DNA from 2 places in the Luteimonas flava genome. Region 2 is predicted to be linked to the other one. Evidence: riboswitches for the same ligand, from Rfam matches in the RefSeq annotation. Region 2 holds a riboswitch; the other holds the start of a gene.
The links. Region 2 has a riboswitch for cobalamin ahead of btuB (TonB-dependent vitamin B12 receptor). Riboswitches for the same ligand answer to the same signal wherever they lie in the genome.

Region 1: linked by a shared signal. The riboswitch ahead of V3391_RS13750 (ribonucleoside-diphosphate reductase subunit alpha) and the one ahead of btuB (TonB-dependent vitamin B12 receptor) in region 2 are both predicted to bind cobalamin.

Annotation. Positions count from the first base shown of each region.
Region 1 covers NZ_JAZHBM010000003.1:292,792-296,516, reverse strand. The annotation lists gene V3391_RS13760 (mechanosensitive ion channel family protein) at 1-737, shown strand, start outside; gene V3391_RS13755 (hypothetical protein) at 751-1,545, opposite strand; cobalamin riboswitch at 1,940-2,153, shown strand; gene V3391_RS13750 (ribonucleoside-diphosphate reductase subunit alpha) at 2,342-3,725, shown strand, end outside.
Region 2 covers NZ_JAZHBM010000001.1:1,168,978-1,172,702, forward strand. The annotation lists gene V3391_RS05550 (efflux RND transporter permease subunit) at 1-528, shown strand, start outside; gene bioD (dethiobiotin synthase) at 710-1,396, opposite strand; gene V3391_RS05560 (GAF domain-containing protein) at 1,532-2,014, shown strand; gene V3391_RS05565 (TfoX/Sxy family protein) at 2,011-2,385, shown strand; cobalamin riboswitch at 2,436-2,652, shown strand; gene btuB (TonB-dependent vitamin B12 receptor) at 2,777-3,725, shown strand, end outside.

The DNA of each region.
Region 1 (3,725 bases), on a different contig from region 2:
CGAAAACGGTGCGCCTGATCCTCGACGGCGAAGTGCTGCCGCGGATGTCGCTGCCGCACGGCGTCGCCAACAGCGTCGCCGCCCTGAGCTACTACGCGGTGCTGATGCTGGGCCTGGTCGGCGCGCTGTCGGCGGCCGGCTTCAAGGCCAGCCAGCTGACCTTCGTGCTCGGCGCGCTGGGCGTCGGCGTGGGCCTCGGCCTGCAGAACGTGGTCAACAACTTCGTGTCCGGCCTGGTGCTGATCTTCGAGCGCCCGTTCCAGCCCGGGGACGTGGTCGAGGTGGGCGGCACGACGGGGCGCGTGGTCGACATCGGCATGCGCGCGACGCGCGTCGCGACCTTCGACGGCGCGAACGTCGTCGTGCCCAACGGCCAGCTGATCTCGCAGCAGCTGGTCAACTGGACCCTGCGCGACCGCAGCCGCCGGCTGGAGGTGCGCATCGGCGTCGCCTACGGCAGTGCGCCGGGCGATGTGGAAGCGGTGCTGGCGGAGGTCGCCGCGGCCACGCCGGGCGTCGCGTCCACGCCCGCGCCGGTGGTGCTGTTCGACGGCCTGGGCAGCGTGGCGATGGAATTCGTCGTGCGCGCCTGGACCCACGAGTACGAGGATGCCGGCGCGATCCGCAGCGCCCTCGTCGGCCGCCTCTACGACGCCCTGCTCGCGCGCGGCATCGGCCTGGCGCATGGCGCAGCGACGGTGTACCCGCCGCCACCGCCCGCGCCCGCAGGCCCCTGATCGCAGCGCCGCGTCAGCGGCAGCGGGCGGCGTCCACCGGTCGGATCGATTCGACACGGCCGTCGTAGGTGACGACATCCACGCAATCGCGCGTGTCCGCGTTCCACCAGGTCACCGTGGGCCGTCCGTTGGACTGCCGCGCGTTGCGATCGACATAGCCGCGCGCCAGCAGTTCGGTCTCCGCGCCTGCCCCGCGCGCGCCCACCAGATCATCCAGCCTGCCCGAACGCATGCCGCTCGACCTGCCGGACTGCCACGGCACCTGCGCCGAACGTTCGCGCAGGCCGGCGCCGTAGCCGTCGCTGTAGGCGCCACGGTCGGAATCGGCGCGGTAGCCGTGCAGGCCGTCGCGGTAACCGCGTTCGTAATCGGCCTCGCGGCGGGGATCGTCGTCGTGGTCGCCGTCGTCGTGGTGATGCGACCGGTGCGCGAGCGCGGCGATGCCGAGAATCGCCGCCGCGGCCACGGCCGCCTTGGCGCCGTCGCTCATGCCCTCGCGCGGCGCGGCCCCGGCCTGCTGGCCGCAATCGGGCGCCGGGGTCGTGACCACCGAGGCGATGCGCCCGCCGTCGCTGCGCACCATCACGCAGCGCCGGTCGCGCGCGTTCCACCAGCTGCCGTAGTCGCCGGACCCCGACTGCCGGACGTACCCGCGCGCGCCCAGCGTGCGTGACGCGGTGCGGTCGGCGAGACCCTGCAGATCGCCCAGCCCGGGCGCGGGGTCCTGCGCGGCGACCAGCGACGGCGCGAACAGGGCGGACAGCGACAGCGTGGCAGCGGCCAGCGCGCTGCGGCGGATGACGGACATGGGGCACCTCCGGATGTGCCGGCCGGACTGGCCGCGCTCGGCGCAGCGTGCGCCGGAAATCGTGCAGGTTGTGTGGCGGGATTCGAGGTTTTGACGAGGTGGCGCCTGGGCAGGCAGGCCGTGAGCACCTCTCCCTTTGGGAGAGGTCGGCGCGCGAAGCGCGTCGGGTGAGGGCCGGGGCCCTACAGGGACGTTCAGGAGCCCCCTCATCCGCCCTTCTGGCACCTTCCCCCAAAGGGGGAAGGATCAAGACAATCATCCCGGAGGGCTTGCCCTCCGCACCCCGATCTGCATCGCAGGGCCTGCACGAAGGGCTTGACGAACGACGATTCCCGCCACGACGCGGCCTGCCGCATCTTCACTACATTTAGCGTTGACGCTGCCGACCCACCCCACTATCTTGGGTCCCGTCGGTTCCGCGCCCCCCAAGGGCTGTGGATTAAAACGGGAAGCCGGTGACGCCTCGCGCCACTCCGGCACTGCCCCGCAGCGGTAATTGGGAACGAACCCGCCATCAGCACTGGAGCGATCCGGGAAGCGGCGGGGGAGGAGAAGGCGCCGCCTTCGTGCCCATGAGTCCGAAGACCTGCCGACAGCCGCGTGGACAGCACAACGCGCGGTGCCGGCTGCGGACGTCCCGTGGGGGGCGGGTTTGCGGAGTGGGGGCGATGGCGCTGTGCGCCCGATCGCGATCCCTGCGACGCCGCCCGATCACCCTCGGAACCCTCCAAGGCCGCCGGACCCGACGTGGGTGGGCCGGTCGTGTGCGCGAATGCACTGGACAAAGAGAGGACGCATGACCAGCCACGAGACCGTCGCGACCGAGACCCCGGCCGCCGCCGCAGACGCCACACCGGACACCGCCACCGCACCTGCCACATCCCCCATTTCCGTTGCGCCGCCCGCCGTCGAACCCGACGACGTGGTGCCGCCACCCCCGAGTGCCGCCATGAACACCGCAATTGCAGAAGTCTTCGACGCCGAGGCCGGCGTCTCCAACTGGATCACCAAGGAAGCCGGCAACCGCCGCATTCCGTACGACCGCGCGCGCCTGGAGCGCAGCATCGATCGCACGCATGCCGAGTTCCCGCAGCTCGAGATCGCCGACTACAAGCGCAGCGTGTTCGGCTTCGTCGAGCGCAAGGACGCGGTCAACGCCGACGACCTGGTCGACCATCTGATCCGCGAGGCCGAAGCCCGCGTCGACGTCACCGCGCCGGAGTGGGAATTCTTCGCCGCCCGCCTGTACCTGCACCGCCTGTACAAGCGCGCCAGCCGCAACCGCTTCTACGACGCCGAGCAGAAGTACGGCTCCTACGTCGGCCTGCAGGAATCGCTGGCCGATCGCAACATCTACTCGAACGACATCCTGCGCGCCTATTCCAAGGAAGAGCTGCAGGAAGCCGGCCGCATGATCGAGCCCGAGCGCGACAAGCTGTTCGCCTACAACGGCCTGTACCTGCTGGCCACGCGCTACCTCGCCACCGATACCTCGCGCGCCGTGTTCGAGCTGCCGCAGGAGCGCTGGCTGACCATCGCCCTGTACCTGATGCAGAACGAGACCAAGGGCGGCCGCGAGCGTCGCATGCAGCTCGTCGGCGAGGCCTACTGGGCGCTGTCGAACCTGTACATGACCGTGGCCACGCCCACGCTGCAGAACGCCGGCAAGGTCGGCGGCCAGCTGTCGTCGTGCTTCATCGACACCGTCGACGATTCGCTGCAGGGCATCTACGACTCCAATACCGACATCGCCCGCGTCTCCAAGGGCGGCGGCGGCGTGGGCGCGTACATGGGCTACGTGCGCTCCAGCGGTTCGGCGATCCGCGGCGTGCCCAATTCCTCCGGCGGCGTGGTGCCGTGGATCAAGCAGCTCAACAACACCGCTGTGTCGGTGGACCAGCTGGGCCAGCGCAAGGGCGCGGTCGCGGTCTACCTCGACATCTGGCACCGCGACATCGAGAACTTCCTCGACCTGCGCCTCAACAACGGCGACCAGCGCTTGCGCGCGCACGACGTGTTCACCTCGATCTGCATCCCCGACATCTTCATGGAAGCCGTCGAGCGTCGCGGCGACTGGTACCTGTTCGACCCGCACGAGGTCCACAAGATCAAGGGCTGGCACCTGCAGGACTTCTTCGACGAGAAGAAGGGTGATCCGAACGGCAGCTTCCGCCGCAAGT
Region 2 (3,725 bases):
CTGATGACCGTGCCGATGGCGATCAGCGGCGCGCTGCTGGTGCTCAATGCGCTGGCGCTGCTGTCGGGTGTGCTGCAGTTCGCCGGCATCGAGGCCTTCCCCGGCATGTCGATCAACATCTACACCCAGGTGGGCCTGGTGACGCTGGTCGGCGTGATCTCCAAGCACGGCATCCTGATCGTGGAGTTCGCGAACAAGCTGCAGGTCAACGAAGGCGTGTCGAAGGCCGAGGCCATCGAGCGTGCCGCCGCGATCCGCCTGCGTCCGGTGCTGATGACGACCGCCGCGCTGGTGTTCGCGATGGTGCCGCTGCTGATCGCCAGCGGTCCGGGCGCTGCGGCCCGCTTCTCGATGGGTCTGGTGATCGCCGCCGGCATGTCGATCGGCACTGCGTTCACGCTGTTCGTGCTGCCGGCGTTCTATCTGCTGCTGGCCCGCGACCACAGCCACGATCGCGACGCGACCGAAGCACGGAAGGCGGACCATCGCGACGACGACGATCTGACGCCGGCGCCGCAGGGGCATTGAGTCCCGGCGACAGGTGACACGGAAACAGGCGCGGCTTCGGTCGCGCCTGTTTCTTTTGGGGTTATCCCGTTCGATCCGGTGACGATGATGGGTTTCGCTGGCGCTCTACCCATCCTGCAAAGGCGCCGACACTCCCACCGCAGGATGAGTGGAGCGCAAGCGAAACCCATCGCGCAACGCGCTAGAGGGTCGCGATCCATTCCGCATCGAGCGACAAGCTCGCAGGCAGATCGCGCCCGTCCGCGACGAACGGCAACACCCCGAGACACGGCGCCGGTAACGCGTCTGTCAGCAGGTCGACGTAATCGTCCGCCCGCGCGAAGTCCGGATCGATGCGATTGCCGATCCACCCGACGAGTCGACAGCCATCCGCCTCGATCGCACGCGCAGTCAGTCGCGCGTGACTCAGACAGCCGAGCTTCAGGCCGACGACCAGCACGACGGCGCCGCCGAGCTGTCGCGCGAGATCCCGGTGTTCGAGGCCTACCGCCAGCGGCGCGTCCCAGCCGCCGGCGCCTTCGACCAGCACCACATCTGCAGTCGATGCGAGCCGCGCATGCGCGGCGTAGAGACCCGCGATGTCGACCGTCACACCCGCCGCGATCGCCGCCAATGTCGGCGCCGTCGGCTCCGGCAGCGCCACCGGATTGACGTCGGCGTAGTCCGGTCGCGGCGCACTGGCCGCCTGCAGGGCGAGCGCATCTTCATTGCGCCAGCGCCCGTCGATCCAGTCGCAGCCACTGGCGATCGGCTTCATGCCGACCGCGCGGAGACCGTGCGCACGCAGTGCATGCAGCAAGGCCACGCTCGAATGGGTCTTGCCGATGCCGGTATCGGTGCCGGTCACCAGAAAGCTGCGCGCGCTCATGCGGATTCCGTGGCGATGCGGGGCTGCGCACCGCAGCGCGGGACCGGCGCGGTTCGCAATGGGCGGCCGTCAGCATCGCGCGACCACGCGTCCCGTCCCCCGAGCCCCTGCGGGGCCGCTGCTACACTCCGCGGCATGTTCACTTCATCTCCCCTGACCGGCTCCAAGGCCGAACAGTATGCCGCGCTGGCGGCACAGGCACGGGCGCTGCTGCACGGCGAACGCGATGCGATCGCCAATGCGGCGAACCTCTCGGCGCTGGTCTATCACGCGCTGCCGGATCTCAACTGGGTCGGCTTCTATCTCTTCGACGGCACCGAACTCGTGGTCGGCCCGTTCCAGGGATTGCCGGCCTGTGTGCGCATTCCGCTCGACAAGGGCGTGTGCGGCGCCGCGGCTCGCACACGCACGACGCAGCGCATCGACGACGTGCATGCCTTCCCCGGCCACATCGCCTGCGACAGCGCCTCGCGCTCGGAACTGGTGGTCCCGCTGTACGTCGGCGAGCGCCTGATCGGCGTCTTCGACATCGACAGTCCGGTACCGGCGCGTTTCGACGTTGAAGATCAGACCGGAATCGAGTCCCTGGCCGCCGTCTATCTCGAATCGCTGCAATGACCGCACCGACGCCGCTCAAGCTGCGCAACATCGGACCCAAGTCCGCGGCCTGGCTGCGTCAGGTGGGCCTGCGCACGCGCGAGGATCTGGAAGCGGCGGGCGCGGTGGACGCATTCGTCAAGGTGCGCCGTGCCGGTTTCAAGCCCAGCCTCAACCTGCTGTATTCGCTGGAAGGCGCGTTGCTCGACTGCCACTGGCAGGACGTGCCCGAGGCGCGCCGCCTGCAACTGGTCGAAGCCGCCGAGGCCGCGACTGCCCTGCTGCCCGATCCGCGCGCGCGCCAGGCCGCCGGCCCGGTGACGACGACGGTAACCGAAACGGTCGAATCGGAATCGCCCTTCGACAGCCTGTTCGACCGCCGCGACGACTGACCGCGTCCCCGGCGCGGCCTGTCCGCGCCCGCAGCCCCGCGCTCACGTACAATCCGCGCCAGCTTCATGGTGACCCGCCGGCGTTCCGCCGTCCGGGTTGAAACGGGAAGCCGGTGACGCGCCCAGGCGCCAGTCCGGCACTGCCCCCGCAACGGTAAGCGTGTTCAAGGCATCGCATCCGCCACTGTGCCCGTGCACGGGAAGGCGCGACGCCCGGGAGTCCTCCCACGCGCGAGTCCGGAGACCGGCCACGAAGTCTTCCTCGATTGCGATGCGGCGGGCATTGCGGCGGCGTTCCGGACGGCGTGCGCGCGTCCGGCCGGCAGCCGTGTCCGTCCTCGCGATCTCCCGATACCCCGCGTGCGTGGGCGCACGCGACAAGGAGACTGCAATGCCGTTCCGCACCCTGACCGTGGCGATCGTCGCCGCTCTCGCTTCGCCATTCGCCGCCGCCGCGACCGCCGCCGACGCGCGCGATCTCGACACGGTGCTCGTCACCGCCAACCGCAGCGCAAGCACGCTCGGCGACACCATCGTGCCGGCCCAGGTCATCGACCGCGCCGAGATCGAACGCACCCAGGCGCGCGACCTGCCCGAACTGCTGCGCGGCCGCGCCGGCATCCAGATCGGCAACTCCGGCGGCCCCGGCAAGCTGACCTCGGTCTTCATGCGCGGCAGCGAGTCCGACCACGTGCTGGTGCTGGTCGACGGCGTGCGCATCGGCTCGGCGACCGCCGGCCTCGCCGCGTTCCAGGACATTCCGGTCGACCAGATCGAGCGCGTCGAGATCGTCCGCGGCCCGCGCTCCAGCCTCTACGGCTCGGAAGCCATCGGTGGCGTCATCCAGATCTTCACCCGCCGCAACACCGGCGCGATCAACCCGCACGCACGCATCGGCGTGGGCAGCCACAACCTGCGCGAAGCCAGCGCCGGCATCGGTGGCCGCGCCGGCCGCGGCTGGTTCGGCGTGGACGCGGCGTTCCAGCGCACCGACGGCATCGACAGCTGCCGCGGCCGTGGTCCGTTGGACGGCGATTTCGGAGCGGGCTGCTTCGTCGACGAGCCCGACCGCGACGGTTACCGCAACCGTTCGCTCAATCTGCGTGGCGGCGTGGAGCTTGCGGAAGGCCTGACGTTCGAAGCCAACGCTCTGCGCGCCGAAGCGTTCAACGAGTACGACGGCAGCGTTTTCGGCGGCAACGAGGCCGACAACGTCCAGCAGGTCGCCGGCGGCAAGCTGACCTATGCACCGTCGGACGTCGTCACGCTGACCGCGCAGGCCGGCCGCAACTACGACGAGTCCACGACCTACTTCCGCGACATCGATGCGGGCACGCGCG